4 regions of the Streptomyces sp. NPDC058664 genome follow, and region 1 is predicted to be linked to each of the others. Evidence: riboswitches for the same ligand, from Rfam matches in the RefSeq annotation. Region 1 holds a riboswitch; each other region holds the start of a gene.

Region 1 (4,160 bases):
GCCTTCACGGCGGTCATGGACGAGGCCCACGGGGGCGGCGGGCTGATGTGGGACTTCGGGAGGACACTGGTCAAGCAGGCGGTCGCGCAGCGCTGACGCCCACACCCTCCGACTTTTGCCTCTGAGGCAAGAAACTTGCCTCAGAGGCACGAAGCTGGCGGAATGGACGCATGGACCACGTCCCCGGGGAGACCTTCCCGGACCCTGCCTCGCCGGCTCCCGCCGACCCCGGCCCCGCCTCCCCGTCTCCGGGTGCCCTGCCGGACGTCGCCCCGCAGCTGCGGGCCCTGCGCCGCCGCCGGGGGCTCACCCTGGAGACCGCCGCCCAGCGGGCCGGCCTCTCGCCGGCCCACCTCTCGCGCCTGGAGACCGGGAACAGACAACCCTCGCTGCCGATGCTGCTCGCCCTCGCCCGTATCTACGGTACGACGGTCTCCGAGCTCCTCGGCGAGGCGCCGCCCGAGCGTGACCCCGTCGTCCGGGCCGGCCGCTCCGAACCGGTCGAGGCCGACGGATGGATCTACCGCCAGGCGGGCGGCGCCGGGCGCGCCCTGCAGTGCCTGCGGGTCCACGTGCCGTACGCCACCCGGGCCGACATCGTGCGCGTCCACCCCGGGGAGGAGTGGATCCACGTCCTGGAGGGCCGGGTGCGGCTCGCGCTCGGCGAGGCCGTCCATGTCCTCGACCCCGGGGACAGCGCGCACCTCGACTCGCTCACCCCGCACCGGATCGGCGCCGCCACCCCCGGCGGGGCGGAGCTGCTGTTCGTCCACACCCTGATGCAGAGTCCCGCGGCCGAGCTGTGCCTCGGTGACGGGACCCCGCACCGGCGCTGATCCCCGCGGCTCTTCATCCCTCCGAAAGGACCGATATGCCCGACATGTCAAGGAAGTCGCGACCGGTGACCGGCGAGGAGCGCGGGGAGGGCAAGTTCCCCAAGGGGCTGGTCCTCCGCCTGTTCGCCTACCTGATCGCCGGCCACCTCTTCGCCGGTTTCCTCTACCTGCTCTTCATGCTCGGCGGGCAGAACCAGTAGGGGAGTTCCGGGCCGGGCCGTCGGCTACGCCTCGGTGAGCAGCCGCTCCCGCAGGCGCTCCCGGGTCTCCGCGGTCAGCTTCAGGCCGTCCGCGAGGTAGCCGTCCACCGAGCCCCAGGTCGCCTCGATCGTCTCGAAGGCGTCCCGCAGGTACTCCACCCGCGCGTCGAACAGCGGGCTCAGCAGCTCCATCACCTCGGGCGACATGGCGTCCGGAGCGGTGGAGCCGCGGCGCACCTTGTAGCGGCGGTGCGGCTCGTTCGACAGCACGTAGTCGGCCTCGATCGCCGCGCGCTCGACCCCGACGGCGAGCAGGGTGATCGCGATGGAGAGCCCGGCGCGGTCCTTGCCGGCCGCGCAGTGCATCAGGGCGGGCAGGCTGTCCTCGGCCAGGGAGTGCAGGATCCGGCTGTGCTCCGCGGTCCGCTCGATCACCATCTTCCGGTACGAGTCGGACATGCGGGCGGCGGCCTTGCCGTCGCCGAGGATCTCCCGCAGCTGCTCGATGTCGCCGTCGCGGACCAGCTTCCAGAACTCCTTGCCGTCCGCCGGATCGTTGAGGGGTATGTTCACGTTCCGCACGCCGGGCAGCTCGACGTCCGGACCCTCGACCTTCCGGTCGGCCAGGTTCCGGAAGTCGAAGACGGTGTGCAGCCCCAGCGAGTCGAGGAAGGCGACGTCCGTCCCGGTCGCGTGGGCGAGGTGACCGCTGCGGAAGAGGCGGCCGGGGCGCACGGCGCGCCCGTCCGTCGTCGGCAGGCCGCCCACGTCCCGGAAGTTGCGGACCTCGACCAGCTCGGGTTCGTTCAGTTCGGTGGGCGGGACCTGCGGCAGCTGCTGCGTCACGGATGCTCCTGGTGGTCGACGTTCGGGGTGCCCGACGCGGAATGGGTTCCAGGGGCAATCATCCAGGCGGGACGGTGGCGGCGCACCCCCCGGGAGCAGGAATGGGCGATCTGTCCGTATTGGGGCCTTGCGTATAACGCGCCCTGTTTACGGGTGAGATGGGATCCGGTGCGTGAGCAGGGTCATAGAAGTGACGGATCGTGGCCGACGGCCGGAAGCAATTGCCGTACGCAAAAGGGAAATCGAAGGTCCGTCATCCACGGAGGGTGACCGGAATTCCCGGCGGAAGACAGAGCGGGGAAAGCCGGTGGAAATCAGCGGCTTGTCCGTGCCGACCCCCTCGTCTAGCGTCACCGTCAATCCGGTCGGACCGCCGAATCCTGCCACCGTCCGGAATTCCCACTCACCCATGCGTGGCAGGAGCGGGGGACCCAGGAAGTACGCCGGTCCCGCGACGCAGGACGGCTCGGGGTGAAGCCGCGTGAGAGCGCGGCCGGACATCTCCAGTCCGAACCCGACAGCTCACCTCGCAGGCGCCGGAGAGGAATTCGCCATGCCCGCGAAGGGTAAGCACCGCCGTACCAAGTCCAGCCGCCTCACCCGCTCGATCGCCGCCGCCGGTACCGGAGGCGCCGTCGTCGCCCTCCCGCTCCTCGGAGCCACCGGCGCCCACGCCGCCACGCAGGCCGCCCCGGCCGCGGCCCCCGCCACCGTCGCCGCCGCCCAGGTGAAGGCCCCCGCCGCCGCCCCGGCCGCGCCCGCCGCGAAGGCCGCGCCGAAGACGTACTCCGTCGTGCGGGGTGACTACCTGTCGAAGATCGCCTCCGAGCACGACCTCGCGGGCGGCTGGCAGAAGCTGTACGCCGACAACCGCCAGGTCGTCGGCGAGGACCCCTCGCTCATCCTGCCGGGCATGAAGCTCACGCTCGGAGCCAAGAGCACCGCTGCGGCCGCCGCCCCGAAGAGCGCCGCCCCGAAGAGCGCCGCGCCCAAGGCCGCCGCCCCGAAGGCCCAGAAGAGCTCCGCCGGGTCCTCCGCGAAGAACGGTGACACCCCGCGCGCCTCCCGCGGCGGCGAGCGCCCCGCCGCCCCGGCCGCCGCCGCGCAGTCCACGGACTCCTCGTCCTCGTCCTCCTCCGCGCAGTCCACGGGCTCCTCCAGCTCCGGCGCCTCGACCTCCGCGTCCGGCTGGGTCGCACCGGTCGACGGCGGCGTCTCCACCCCGTACCGCGCCTCCGGCTCCATGTGGTCCTCCGGCTACCACACCGGTGCCGACTTCATCGCCTCCTCCGGCACCACCGTCCGCGCCGTCGGCGCCGGCACGGTCGTCTCGGCCGGCTGGAGCGGCGCCTACGGCAACGAGGTCGTCATCCAGCACGCCGACGGCAACTACTCCCAGTACGCCCACCTCTCCTCCCTCTCCGTCTCCTCCGGCCAGACGGTCGGCGGCGGTCAGCAGATCGGTCTCTCCGGCTCCACCGGCAACTCGACCGGCCCGCACCTCCACTTCGAGATCCGCACCTCGCCGAGCTACGGCTCCGACATCGACCCGCTGGGCTACCTGCGCCAGCACGGCGTCTCCATCTGACGCACGTCAACTCCCGCGCGGCCCGGCACTCCTGTGCCGGGCCGCGCGCGTTCCCCGCTCTATTCCGGCTTGGCAAATTCTTTATCGGTGGCATATGTCACCCGGCGTCAACCCCTCCTTACGGTCGCGTAGGTCACACCCGAAAGGGAAGGATGTGCTCCCGTGGCAGACGATTCGAGATCAAGAGACAAGAACGCATTCGGGTCGTACGCGGCGATCGGTGACAGCTTCACCGAGGGCGTCGGAGACCCCGGGCCCGACGGGACGTACGTCGGCTGGGCGGACCGCTTCGCGGTCCTGCTCGCCGACCAGCTGCCGGAGCACGACGCCTTCCGCTACGCCAACCTGGCCGTACGCGGGCGCCTCCTCGACCAGATCGTGGCGGAACAGGTCCCCCGGGCGAAGGAACTCGCCCCCGACCTGGTGACCTTCTGCGCCGGCGGCAACGACATCATCCGCCCCGGCTCGGACCCCGACGACGTGGCCGAGCGCTTCGAGCGCGCCGTCGCCGAACTGACCTCCGCCGTCGGCACCGTCATGGTGACCACCGGCTTCGACACCCGTGACGTGCCCGTGCTCAGGCACCTGCGCGGCAAGATCGCCACCTACACCGCCCACGTCCGGGCCATCGCGGACCGCTACGACTGCCCGGTCCTCGACCTGTGGTCCCTCAGGTCGGTGCAGGACCGG
Region 2 (4,160 bases), on a different contig from region 1:
CGTAACCGGCCTCCTTGATCGCCTCGATGATGAGGTCCAGGGCGGCGCGGTTCGACTCGAGGTTCGGCGCGAAGCCGCCCTCGTCGCCGAGACCGGTGGACAGGCCCTTGGTCTTCAGGACCTTCTTCAGGGTGTGGTAGACCTCCGCACCCCAGCGAAGGGCCTCGGAGAAGGACTCCGCGCCGATCGGGGCGATCATGAACTCCTGGATGTCCACGTTGGAGTCGGCGTGCGACCCACCGTTGAGGATGTTCATCATCGGAACGGGCAGCAGGTGCGCGTTCGGGCCGCCGAGGTAGCGGAAGAGCGGGAGGTCGGAGGCCTCGGACGCGGCGTGCGCGACGGCGAGGGAGACGCCGAGGATGGCGTTGGCGCCGAGGGAGGCCTTGTTCTCGGTGGCGTCCAGGTCGAACATCGCCTGGTCGATCAGGCGCTGCTCGGTGGCGTCGTAGCCGACGAGCTCCGGGCCGATCTGCTCGATGACGGCGAGGACGGCCTTCTCGACACCCTTGCCCAGGTAGCGGTTGGGGTCACCGTCGCGAAGCTCGATGGCCTCGAACGCACCGGTGGAGGCGCCGGACGGAACAGCAGCACGGCCGGTGCTGCCGTCGTCGAGGCCGACCTCGACCTCGACCGTGGGGTTGCCTCGGGAGTCCAGGATTTCCCGGGCTACGACGACGTCGATGGACGGCACGAGCATCTCCTTTTTGGGATGTGACGCTGGATGTGACGCAAGGCCGGTGCAGGGTCGCTTTGCCTTGCGACAAGAGCCTAACCGGCTCGGGGGCTCCGGCCCGCCGGGCGCCCGCCCCCTGGGACGAAAAAGGACCCAAGGGCATGCATCACGGGACGAAGGACCCCGGATCTACCGGGCGGTAATCACCGGGTCGTCCCGAAACGGAGAGTCGGGGTCGGCCGGCTCCCTCCCGGAGGCGGAGAGCCGGGGCCGGCTTCCTCCCGGAAACGGGGAACCCCGGCCCGGCGCGCACGGGGGAAGGGGCGCGCCGGGTCGGGGTGGTCACCGCGGGAGGGTCGTGGGGACCGCGTGAGCCGCCGGACTCACGCGGACCGCCGGGCTCACTTCAGGTGAAGCTGCTGGCCCGGGTAGATGAGGTCGGCGTTCTCGACGACGTCCTTGTTCAGCTCGAAGAGCTCGGCCCAGCCGCCGTCGACGCCCTGCGCCCGGGCGATGGTGCTGAGGGTGTCGCCGGTCACGACCTTGTACTCGCCGTCGCCCTTCTCGACCTTCTTGCCGGTCGGGGTGGTGACGGTCTTCTTGGCGGCGGCCTTCGGCGCGGCGGTCTGCGCGCTCTTCGGCTGCGGAGCCTGGCGCTGCTCGCTGCGGGTGGTCGGCTGCTCGGCCTTCCGCTCCGGCTGCGGGGCGCTCTGCTGCGGGGCGCTCTCGGCGGCGCCGCCGTCGTAGGAGGCTCCGGAGAGGCCCACGCCACAGCTCGGCCAGGCGCCCTTGCCCTGGCCCGCGAGGACCTTCTCGGCGATGGCGATCTGCTGGGACTTCGACGCCTGGTTGGCGGTCGAGGCGTAGGCGGTGCCGCCGTACGCGGCCCAGGTGGAGGCCGAGAACTGGAGGCCGCCGTAGTAGCCGTTGCCCGTGTTGATGGACCAGTTGCCGCCGGACTCGCACTGGGCGACGCGGTCCCACTCGGAGGCCGTGGCGGCCGAGGCGGTGCCCGCGGTCATCAGCGGGGCCGCGACGGCGACACCGGTGACGCCGACGAGCGCGACGACCTGGGTGGCCTTGGAGGGACGGCGGTGTTTGCCCTTGCCGGAAAACAGCATGGAGATTCTCCTCACCGACGCCTGTGAGGTGAGCTGTCGGGTTCGGGCCGGAAAGTTGCCCGGCCGCGTGTCCTAGCACGCGGCTTCACCCCAAGCCGATCGTCGGCCGTCTTTCTCAACGGCCGGAACCGGCACTTACCTTGGGTCCCCCACTCCTGCCTTCGGCGCTTGCGCGACGACTGTTCCCATCGGCCGACGGCAGGATTCGGCGTTTCGGTCGACGGGGCCCGCGGTGGCGAGCGGTAAGACCGTAGACACAGACCCACCGGAAGTTCAAAGAGGCGCATTGCGGAAATATCGCCCCTACTTGCCCTCCGGTGGGCGGCGTTTACGCAGGTGAGAGGTGGCGGAGACAAAAGGTACGGCCAAGACACGCCAGTTGGGGCGAAGAGACCCATGTCTCACTTACGCAGAACCGGACATACGGCCTCGAATCACTCGGCCGTCGCGGGCGAAATGTCCGTCAATTCGAGGCTCTGACCAGGAAGGATGAGGTCCGGATCGATGCCCACCGTCCGCCGATTGGCGTCGTAGAGGGCGGTCCAGCCTCCGGGGAGTTCGTTCTTCTGCGCGATGTCGGACAGGCTGTCGCCCGGCCGCACGGTGTACGCGTCCGAAGTGTCCTGACTGTCCGTTGCGCCCGCACCCTTCGCCTCGTCAACCGGCGTCGATGCGATGGGCGTTTCGGTCACCTTGCTCCCGGACGAGGCGTGTCTACCCGATTCGAGTGAACTGTCCGCCTTGCCGGTTTCCTCCGGTGCGGCCTCGCCCCGATGCTTCCCGCTTCCGGGAGTGGCCGACGTCGCGTCACCTTCCGGAGTGCCGGGCATCACGGACGAACCGGGCGCACCGGGCGTGGTGGAGGCGTCAGGGGCGACCGGGGTGGTCGGGGTGACCGGAGTGGTCGGCGCGGTCGTGTCGGCCGGCGCGGAGGGGCTCACCGGGGTGGTCGGCACGCCGGGCGCGGTCGGCGAGACCGGCGTGGCGGGCGCGGTCGGAGAGGCGGGGGCGGTCGGCGTGACGGCGCCCGTGGCCCGCCTCGCGGTCTCCTCGGTCGCGGTGGAGCCCGTGGAGCCCTCCGGAAGGCCCGCGGTCCGGTTCGACTCGACGACCGGCCCCGTGGGGACCTTCGGGACGGAAGCCGGCCCCGGGTCCACGCCGGGGGCCCTGCCGTCGTTCGTCAGGCCGGCGATCGGCGCGCAGGTGGCCCACTCGACGGAGCCCTTGGCGAGCGCCTTCTCGGCCACCGCGATCTGCTGGGCGCGGCTGGCCAGGTCGGCGCTGGGCGCGTACGCCAGGCCGCCGTTCCGCTCCCAGCTGTCCTGGGTGAACTGGAGGCCGCCGTACATGCCGTTGCCGAAGTTGGCGCTCCACTGGCCGCCGGACTCGCACTCGGCGACCCGGTCCCAGGTGGCGGCGTCGGCCGCGGAGGCGGACCCGGTGGCGAGCAGCGGCAGCGCCATGGCGGATCCGGTCACACCGGCGGCGACGACGATGGCGGGGGCCTGACGGGGGCGACGGTGTCGTCCGTTCCCGGAACGCATAGGAGCGCCTTTCGCGTGACGGCTGGGATTGCGGCGAACGTAGCGGTATTCGAACGCTCGTCACAAGTCGATGGCCTCACGATCACGCGAAGATCACATTTCTGATACGCCGTCACCGTGCCGGAGCGGTACGGACGGGGAGAACTCCACCGGAAGCGTGCGCAATCCCCGCATGATGAGCCCGCCGCGCCAGCGCAGTTCGGCCGGGTCGGCGGCAAGTCGCAGGTCCGGAAGGCGGGTCAGCAGGGTCGCGAGCGCCGTCTGCCCCTCGAGGCGGGCGAGCGGCGCGCCCAGGCAGTAGTGGATGCCGTGCCCGTACCCGAGGTGCTGGCTGTCGCGCCGGGTGAGGTCGAGCGTGTCCGGTCCCGCGAACCGCTCCGGGTCCCGGTTGGCGGCGGCGAGCACCACGAGCACCGGGTCCCCCGCCGGGATCTCCTGCCCGCCGATGGTCAGCGGCTGCGTCGCGTACCGCCAGGTGGCCATCTCCACCGGCCCGTCGAACCGCAGCAGCTCCTCCACCGCGGTCTCCAGGAGGCCCGTCTGGCCCGCCGCGATCGAGGCCTGGAGCCGCTCGCGCTGCTCGGGGTGGTGCAGCAGGGCGTGGACGCCGTTGCCGATGAGGTTGATGGTCGTCTCGAAACCGGCGAAGAGGAGCACGAAGCACATCGCGGTGGCCTCGGCCTCGGTGAGGTGGTCACCGTGGTCGCTCGCGCGGATCAGGCCGGAGATCAGGTCGTCGCCGAGGTCCTGGCGCTTGCGGTGGATCAGCTCCGCGAGGTAGCCGCGGATCTTCTTCACCGACCGGGCGACCCCGCCGCG
Region 3 (4,160 bases), on a different contig from region 1:
GCGGGCCATGTACGCGAAGGCCACGGCGTAGCTCGCGGAGGCGCCGAGGAGCGCGAGGGCGCCCCAGCTCATCAGGCCGGTCCCCCGGCTCCAGGGCGCGAAGATCAGCAGGACTCCGGCGAAGCCGAGCGCGAGGCCGGCCGACCGGGCGGCGCGCAGGGGGCGTTCGGAGCCCAGGGCCAGGCCGATGAGGAGGGACCAGAGCGGGGTGGTGGCGTTGAGTACGCCCGCCACTCCGCTGTCCACGGTCTGTTCTCCGACCGAGAAGAGCAGGAACGGCAGCGCGTTGCAGAAGAAGGCGGCGACGACGAGCCGTCCCCAGGTCGCCCGGTCCCGTGGCAGCCGCTGTCCCGCCGCGTACGCGAGTGCGAGGAGCACCGCCGCGCCCAGCAGGCACCGTACGAAGGTGATCCACCCGGGACCGAGGCCCTCGTTGAGGGAGATCTTGATCCAGAGGAAGCCCGAGCCCCAGAGCAGGGCCAGGACGCCCATGCGTGTCGCCGATGTCATGTCCTCACGGTCCTCCGCCCCATCCGACAGGACAAGCGATGAATCGTGGGGTCGGCGTTAAGCTGTGCTACATGCTCGATGTGAGACGCATGCAGGTGCTCCGGGCCGTCGTCAGCAGTGGCTCCGTGACCGCCGCGGCCGCGCACCTCGGTTACACCCCCTCGGCCGTGAGCCAGCAGATCGGCGTCCTGGAGAAGGAGGCCGGCATCGCGCTGCTCGAACGGTTCGGCAGGGGCGTGCGTCCGACGGCCGCCGGGCGGCTGCTCACCGAGCACGCCGCCGTCATCGGCCGTCAGGTCGCCGAGGCCGAGACCGCCCTCGCCGATCTGCGGGCGGGCCGCACCGGGCAGATCGCGGTCCACTACTTCGCCACGGCGGGCGCCGATCTCGTCGCTCCCGCCCTGGCCCGTTTCCGCACCGAACACCCGGGCGTACGCGTGGAGCTGAGGATCTCCGACGGTGCTCCCGACGAGGACGCCGACCTCACCCTGGTGGTACGGCCCCGGGGCGGCGGCCCCGGAGCGTCCGGCGACGGGTTGCGGCTGGTCCATCTGCTCGACGACCCCTACCGGGCCGTGCTGCCCAAGGGCCATCCGCTCGCCGGCCGCCGCGCCGCCGTCGACCTCGCCTCGCTCGCCGCCGAGCCCTGGGTCGGCAGCGAACGCCCCGGCCCGTGCCTCGACGCGGTGATGGAGGCGTGCGCGGCGGCCGGGTTCACCCCGGACATCGCGGTGGAGTGCGAGGAGTACGCCACCGCGCAGGGCTTCGTCGCGGCCGGTCTCGGCGTGAGCCTGATCCCGTTGACCGGCTTGGGCAGCCGCCACCCGAACGTGGTCGTCCGCAAGGTCCGCGGTCCTGAGCCGGTCCGTTCGATCCACGCGGCGGTACGGGAGTCCTCGCTCACCCTGCCTGCCGTGCGGGGTCTCCTCACGGCCCTTCAGGAGGTGTGACGGGGGCGGCGCGCGGGGCGGCCCTCAGCGGCCGGCGTGTGCGGCGCGGTGGATCGTGGCGTCGAGGAGGGCCAGGGCGTCCGCCGCGGTACGGCCGGGGGCCCGGTTCCACGGTCCGATCAGGTCCCGCCACCCCCGGGACCGGAGTTCGGCCATGATCCAGGCGGCCCCCTCGTTCATCGTCGTCGCGCTGCCGTAGCCGAGCCGGTGGGCGGCGAGGAGGGCGCCGCAGACGCACCGGGCCCCACGGACGTCGCGCAGTTTGTACGGGGCGTTCTGCCAGCCCCACTCCGCCAGCACGAGGCGCGCGTAGCCGAGGTGGACCGAGGGGCGCAGCTCCGACCGGCCGACCCGCCGCCAGGCGTGCAGCCGGTCGGGCAGTACGGCTCCGATCCGCCCCGGGAGGCGGCGCTCGGCGGGAAGGGGTGGCGGCAGTGCGTCGAGCGCGTCGGCGACGAGCCGGTCCACCGGCACGGTGAGCAGAGCTCTCCAGCTCTCGGCGTCCGGCGCCGCGTTCGGTGCCGCGTCGGGCGCGGGGACGGGCGTGATCTCGGGCGCGGGGACGGGCGCGGACGGCGGGGCGGCGGTCCAGTCCGTGACGATCCGCTGCCAGGTGGCGCTCTCGTAGAGGGCGGCGGCCTGGCGGTCGAGGGTCTCGGGGGTGAGCAGGGGGGCGGAGGGCGACATCCGGGCGGCTCCTCGGTCGGGGTCACTCCATCGTTCAGGACGAATGTCGGCTTTGCGCCCTATGCCCTTGAGTGCCCCACGATCGACCAGCTCTTTACAACACACTTCCCTATTAACAGATTTAAGGTGCATATACGGACATTGAACGCCTGGTGACGCGACTCACTTTCCCCCGCCCCCACCCGCGCCCGGAACCGGCGCATTCCGCACGGCGCAAGGAAGTTCGGCCGGCCCGGCCGACGGTCGATCTTGAATTCCGCGAATTATGTGATCCTTCGGCCGAACGACGGCATCCGCTCCTCTTGTTCTCCGTCGCGTCACTGGCCTACGGTCACCTCCATTCGAGCGGATCGCCGAATCCTGCCACCGCTCGTAATACCTCCCTTTCACCCGACGGCAGGAGCGGGGGACCCACGAATACGCCGGCCCGGATTCCGGGACGGCTCGGGGTGAAGCCGCGTGCGTGCGGCCGGACATCTCCAGTCCGAACCCGACAGCTCACCCCGAAGGCGCCGGAGAGGAATCCGTCATGCCTGCACACGGTAAGCACCGCCGCCCCCGTCGCAACCCCGTCTCCCGTGGACTCGCGCTGGTCGGCACGGGTGGGGCCGCCCTCGCCCTCCCCCTGCTCGCCCCCGGCGCGGCCGGCGCCGCGCCCGTCTCCGGAACCCCGGAGGTCGCCGCCCAGCCCGCCGCCGCTTTCGGCGCAGCAGCCCCGGCCAAGGCTCCCGCCGCCCCGGCCGCCGCGCGTACGTACACCGTCGTCAGTGGCGACTCGCTTTCCCTGATCGCCCAGAAGAAGGGAATTCAGGGCGGCTGGAAGAGCCTTTACAAGGCCAATAAGAGCACGGTGGGTGACAACCCGTCACTCATTCACCCCGGTCTTGAACTGACGGTCGGTCGGAATTCCGTGAAGGCCACCCCCGCACAGGCGAAGAAGTCCGGTTCGGCCGAACGGGCGAGCCGGTCCGAGCGCCGGGCGGCCGCCCCGGCCGCCGCCACCTCCACCGGAGCCTCCGCCGCGCAGGCCGCTCCTGCCGCCGCCCCGGCCGCCGCTCCGGTCAAGGCCGCCCCGGCCGCCGCCACCCAGTACGCGAACAACCTCGACGGCTGGATCCGGGAGTCGCTGGACATCATGGCCCAGCGCGGTATCCCCGGTTCCTACGACGGGATCCTCCGCAACGTCATGCGCGAGTCGTCCGGCAACCCGCGGGCCATCAACAACTGGGACATCAACGCGGTGAACGGCACCCCCTCGAAGGGGCTCCTCCAGGTGATCCAGCCGACCTTCGACGCCTACCACGTGCCGGGCACGTCCACGGATCTGTACGACCCGGTCGCCAACATCACCGCCGCCTGCAACTACGCGGCCGACCGCTACGGCTCCATCGACAACGTCAACGGCCCCTACTGATCCCGGAAGTGCTCGGTGAACCAGGAGGTGGCCAGCTCCGCCACCTCCTCCAGGGCACCGGGTTCCTCGAAGAGATGGGTGGCGCCCTCCACGACGGCCAGCCGGTTCTCGCAGCGCAACAGGGCGCCCGCCCGCCGGTTGAGGTCGAGGACCAGCGCGTCCCTGCCTCCCACCACCAGGAGCGTGGGCGCCCGCACCTGGGCCAGGCGGTCGGCCGCGAGGTCCGGTCGGCCGCCGCGTGAGACGACGGCGGCCACGGACGACCCGGGTTCGCCCGCCGCCCACAGCGCGGCGGCGGCTCCCGTGCTCGCACCGAAGTAGCCGAGCGGCAGGCCGGCGCCCTCGGGCCGCCCGGCGAGCCAGTCCGTGGCACCGGCGAGCCGGCCCGCGAGCAGGGGCGTGTCGAAGACACGCGCCCGGTCGGCCGCCTCCGTCTCGGTGAGCAGGTCGAAGAGGAGCGTTCCGAGGCCCGCCCGGTTGAGCTCCGTCGCGACCGCCCGGTTGCGGGAGCTGTGCCGACTGCTGCCGCTGCCGTGGGCGAACAGGACGATGCCCGCGGCCCCTTCGGGCACCGCGAGCCGCCCGGCGAGCACCGCTCC
Region 4 (4,160 bases), on a different contig from region 1:
CCCTTGAAGCGGGGGTGGGCGCCGACCTTGGTGGCGACGACGATGTCGTCGCGGTTGCCGCGGGAGGCGAGCCAGCGGCCGATGACGGTCTCGGACTCGCCGCCCTCGTTGCCCTCGGCCCAGGCGGAGTAGACGTCGGCGGAGTCGACGAAGTTGCCGCCGGCTGCGGCGTAGGCGTCGAGGACGGCGAAGGACCGCGTCTCGTCGGCCGTCCACCCGAAGACGTTGCCGCCGAGGGCGAGCGGGAAGACGTGCAGGTCGGAACTGCCCAGCGGGCGGAGAGAGGCCATGGAGGGGCAACCCTCTCCGGCCCCGGGCCTATTCCGCGGCCGGTCCGCCCGCTGCTCAGGCCCGCCGGTCCGCCCGCTGCTCAGGCCCGCCGGTCCGCCCGCCGATCCACCCGCCGGTCAGGCCCGGCGACCAGGCAGCCCGGCGGTCAGACCGTCAGGCGGTCAGACCGTCAGGCCCTTGGAGCGGAGCCAGTCCGCCGGGTTGATGCCGTCGCCGCCGGGCGTGTGCACCTCCATGTGGAGGTGGGCGCCGGAGACGTTGCCCGTGGCGCCGACGCGGCCGATCGTCTCGCCGGTGCCCACGGTCTGGCCGACGCCGACCGTCATGGACGACAGGTGGCAGTACCAGACCTCGGTGCCGTCCTCCAGCTCCAGGACGATCCGGTAGCCGTAGGAACCGGACCAGCCCGCCGACTTGACGGTGGCGCCGTGGACCGCCTTGAGCGGGGTGCCGGTGGGGGCCGCGAAGTCGAGGCCCGTGTGGTAGCCGGAGGACCACATCGAGCCGGACTGCATGTAGGTGGCGGTGAGGGAGTACGAGGAGAGCGGCATCGAGTAGCTCGCGGCGAGCTGGGCGAGGCGCTCGGCCTCGGCCTTGGCCGCGGCTTCCGCCTCCGCCTTCGCCTTGGCCTCCGCCTCGGCCTTCGCCTTCGCCTCGGCAGCGGCCTCCGCGGCCGCCTTCTCCGCGGCCTCGGCCTTGGCCGCGGCCTCCGCGGCCGCCTTCTCCGCCGCCGCCTTCTCCGCCGCGGCCTTCTCGGCGGCGTCGGCGGAGGCCTGCTGCTGCTCGGCCTGCTGGAGGATGCGCGCACGCAGGGCCTCGCCCGCGTCGGCGGTGCCGGCCGTCTTCCCCGTCACCTGCTCGGCGGCCGTCCCGGTCCGCTCGTCGTCGTCGACGGTGGTGTACGCGGCGACGGTGAGCGGGTTCGGGTTGGAGCGGGCCGCGGCGACCGTCAGGTCCTCGTCCGACGACGTGCCCGCGTCCGGGAGGAGGTCGCCGACGCCGGGAAGGTCGTGGGCGTCCGGCAGACCGAGGTCCGGGAGGTCCGGGAGCGAGATGGCCACCGGCGGCTTCTCCTGCGCGGTGGCGAGGCCGCCCGCGCCGACGGCCGCGATGACACCGACGCCGAGGACGGTGGAGGAGCGGGCGAAGTTGGAGCGCTGCTTGACGACCCGGTGCCGGCCGCCGGAGCGGCTCTCGGCGCGGAGGGAGCCCTCGGTGGGGTTCCACTCGGTGTCCGGGGCGGCAGGACCCGCACCACTTCCGAAGGCGTCGAAGGGGACTTCGGGTGCGGGGGTGTTGGACGCCACGAAGGGGCGCTCCTTTCCTTCCTTCTCGCCTACCGGGTTAGCTGACGGGTTCGGAGCAGGAAGGTCTCCTACGGGCACGGTCGCACAGGTGCGAAGGGCCCGATTCACCCCAATTGGTGGTTCCCCGGTTCCTTTTCAGGATTCGGCGCGTGCGCACGGTGCCGCCTCTTGCGGCGGCTGGGACGACCGCGCTGCGTTATCGAACGTTAATAGACAGCGGGTCCCGATTCCAAGCCGTTCCCCTTGATCATTCATTGAATTGGGTCACAATGGCCCGAGTTGACCCCCCTTCAGCAACAACTGGCGAAACCTACCCGGGCTGACACCGGATCAATTGTTATCGCAGCGACACCTTCCGGCTACGGCCGGTGACCGGGCCCGGCCGGCGGGACCACCGGCATCGTGCGGCGCCGCTCCGGCTGCGTCGTCGTGGGACGGCTCAGCGCGAGCAGCGCCATGTCGTCCGTCGCCCCGCCGCCCGTGTGCAGCCGTACGTCGTCCACCAGCGCGTCGAGGAGCTCCTCGGGCCCCGGGAAGATCCGGCCGGCGAGGCGCTGCCCCGGGTCGTAGAAGACACCCGCCGCGTTCCGCGCCTCGGAGAGGCCGTCGGTGTAGAAGAGCAGCGTCGCGCCCGGCGGGTACGGCCGCCCCTCGGCCCGGTCCGGCCACACCGCCAGATCGCCCATGCCGAGCGGCAGCGCCGGTTCGGTCGGATCCAGCGTGTCCAGGCGCCCGTCCGCGTACAGCATCAGCGGTGGCGGGTGCCCGCGGTTGACGATCCGTACGAAACCGCTGAAGGTGCCGCTCCCGCCCTCGCGCGGGATCTCGGCCAGGACGGCGGTGGTGAAGCCCTCGACGGCGTCGAGTCCGTCCCTGCGGGTGCCTTCCCGGGCCAGCGCCCGTTCGAGGCGCTGCGCCACGCCCTCCAGGCTCCGCTCCTGCTCGGCCGCCTCCCGGAAGGCCCCGATGACGACGGCGACGGCCTCCACCGCGTCCATCCCCTTGCCCCGGACGTCCCCGACGACGAGCCGCACCCCGTAGGGGGTGTCCTGGACGGCGAACAGGTCGCCGCCGATGAACGCGTCCGCCTGCGCCGCCTCGTAACGGGCCGCGCACTGCAGCCCGCCGATCCGCTCGGCGGGCGTCGGCAGCACGGCCTTCTGCGCGGTCTCCGCGATGACCCGCGCCGAGGCGAGCCGCTCGCCGCTGCGGCGCACGACCCGGCTGATGAGGAGGGCGAGCGCGGAGACGGTGGCGACGGTCAGGGTCTCGGTGAGGGTCGGGACCTCGGTGACGGTGCCGTTGTAGAGGTGCAGCCCGACGGAGGCGAGGAGCGCGGCGATCCCGGTGAGGAGGGTCGTGAGGGTGGAGAAGAAGGGCGCGGCGATCAGCGGGGCGGCGGAGAACAGCGGCGCGGCGGTGTACGCGGGCGGTGTCAGCAGGTCGAAGACGACCCCGCCGGCGATGACCAGCGGCGGCAGCGCGCGGATGAACCGCCGGGCACGCCCGTACGAGTGGCGGCCGTCACCGCCCCGTCGCCCGCCGTCGCCCGCTCCTAGGGGGTGCCCCACCTGTGCTCTCCTGCCCGGTCCGTACCCGGCCGCGGTCCGTACCGCGCCCTCCCAGGGTGGCCGCCCCCGCACCGGGCGGCGACTCCCACGGGGCCGACCGGCGTACGGAGGCGGCCGGCCGCCGTCAGAGGTTCCGCTCGGCGTAGATCTCCATCGCGTCCCGGACCAGGACCGCGGTCCCCTCGCCGTGCTTGTCGTAGTTCGCGGTGAACCGCGGGTCGTCGACGTACATCCGGCCGAGGCCGATCACGTACTCCTTGCTCGGGGTCGTGGTGTGCGACAGCCACGCGATCTGGCGCCGCGTGATCGCCTGCACCTCCTCGTCGCCGGCGGCCAGGCCGTCCCTGAGCGCCCGCGCGAAGTCGCGGGCGATCCCCGCCTGCTCGTCCATGAACGCCTTCTTCCCCTCGGCGTCGAGCGACCGCCACCAGCGGTCCCCCTTCTCGTACGCGTCGCGGCCCCAGCGCTCGGTGACCTCCTCCTCGTACGCCGTGTGGTCGAAACCGTCGAACACTTCGTCGGCCATGAGTTCTTCTCCGTTCTCGGTCTTGTGGAGAGTGGTCCGCACGGACGCGATCCGGCGACCGATGCGCTCGCGCTCCTGTTCGAGCAGGGCGAGATGGGTGCGGAGGGCGGCGGTCGTGTCCCGCTGCCCCGCGAGGACCTCGGCGATGGCGGACAGCGAGAGCCCGAGCTCGCGCAGCAGCAGGATCCGCTGCAGCCGCACGAGCGCCGCCTGGTCGTAGTACCGGTAACCGTTCGCGCCGATCCGGCTCGGCTCCAGCAGTCCGCGCTCTCCGTAGTGCCGGAGGGTGCGGCTGGTGGTGCCGGCCTTCTTGGCGATCTCTTGGATCGACCACTCCATACCCGGAACGCTAAATCTTGACGTCGCGTCAAGGTCAAGCGGAGAAGTACGTCAAGCGGAGAAGTGCCGGGAAACGGCATACGACGAAGGCCCGGATCCAGTGACTGGATCCGGGCCTTCGTTGCT

Evidence for each region. Region 1 has a riboswitch for cyclic di-AMP ahead of ACFWUY_RS08040 (peptidoglycan DD-metalloendopeptidase family protein). Riboswitches for the same ligand answer to the same signal wherever they lie in the genome.
Region 2: linked by a shared signal. The riboswitch ahead of ACFWUY_RS05475 (transglycosylase family protein) and the one ahead of ACFWUY_RS08040 (peptidoglycan DD-metalloendopeptidase family protein) in region 1 are both predicted to bind cyclic di-AMP.
Region 3: linked by a shared signal. The riboswitch ahead of ACFWUY_RS10835 (transglycosylase SLT domain-containing protein) and the one ahead of ACFWUY_RS08040 (peptidoglycan DD-metalloendopeptidase family protein) in region 1 are both predicted to bind cyclic di-AMP.
Region 4: linked by a shared signal. The riboswitch ahead of ACFWUY_RS03205 (M23 family metallopeptidase) and the one ahead of ACFWUY_RS08040 (peptidoglycan DD-metalloendopeptidase family protein) in region 1 are both predicted to bind cyclic di-AMP.

The regions. Positions count from the first base shown of each region.
Region 1 is NZ_JBHXRW010000007.1:28,423-32,582, reverse strand. It holds gene ACFWUY_RS08060 (aspartate aminotransferase family protein) at 1-96, shown strand, start outside; gene ACFWUY_RS08055 (helix-turn-helix domain-containing protein) at 171-836, shown strand; gene ACFWUY_RS08050 (DUF6126 family protein) at 881-1,036, shown strand; gene ACFWUY_RS08045 (tyrosine-protein phosphatase) at 1,061-1,882, opposite strand; cyclic di-AMP (ydaO/yuaA leader) riboswitch at 2,277-2,431, shown strand; gene ACFWUY_RS08040 (peptidoglycan DD-metalloendopeptidase family protein) at 2,436-3,470, shown strand; gene ACFWUY_RS08035 (SGNH/GDSL hydrolase family protein) at 3,633-4,160, shown strand, end outside.
Region 2 is NZ_JBHXRW010000004.1:191,847-196,006, reverse strand. It holds gene eno (phosphopyruvate hydratase) at 1-694, opposite strand, end outside; gene ACFWUY_RS05475 (transglycosylase family protein) at 1,078-1,797, opposite strand; cyclic di-AMP (ydaO/yuaA leader) riboswitch at 1,801-1,974, opposite strand; gene ACFWUY_RS05470 (transglycosylase family protein) at 2,232-3,341, opposite strand; gene ACFWUY_RS05465 (cytochrome P450) at 3,435-4,160, opposite strand, start outside.
Region 3 is NZ_JBHXRW010000010.1:56,309-60,468, forward strand. It holds gene ACFWUY_RS10820 (DMT family transporter) at 1-510, opposite strand, end outside; gene ACFWUY_RS10825 (LysR family transcriptional regulator) at 582-1,460, shown strand; gene ACFWUY_RS10830 (hypothetical protein) at 1,485-2,147, opposite strand; cyclic di-AMP (ydaO/yuaA leader) riboswitch at 2,489-2,672, shown strand; gene ACFWUY_RS10835 (transglycosylase SLT domain-containing protein) at 2,677-3,561, shown strand; gene ACFWUY_RS10840 (phosphoribosyltransferase family protein) at 3,555-4,160, opposite strand, start outside.
Region 4 is NZ_JBHXRW010000003.1:21,705-25,864, forward strand. It holds gene ACFWUY_RS03200 (aldo/keto reductase) at 1-290, opposite strand, end outside; gene ACFWUY_RS03205 (M23 family metallopeptidase) at 453-1,598, opposite strand; cyclic di-AMP (ydaO/yuaA leader) riboswitch at 1,610-1,756, opposite strand; gene ACFWUY_RS03210 (PP2C family protein-serine/threonine phosphatase) at 1,958-3,169, opposite strand; gene ACFWUY_RS03215 (MerR family transcriptional regulator) at 3,294-4,034, opposite strand.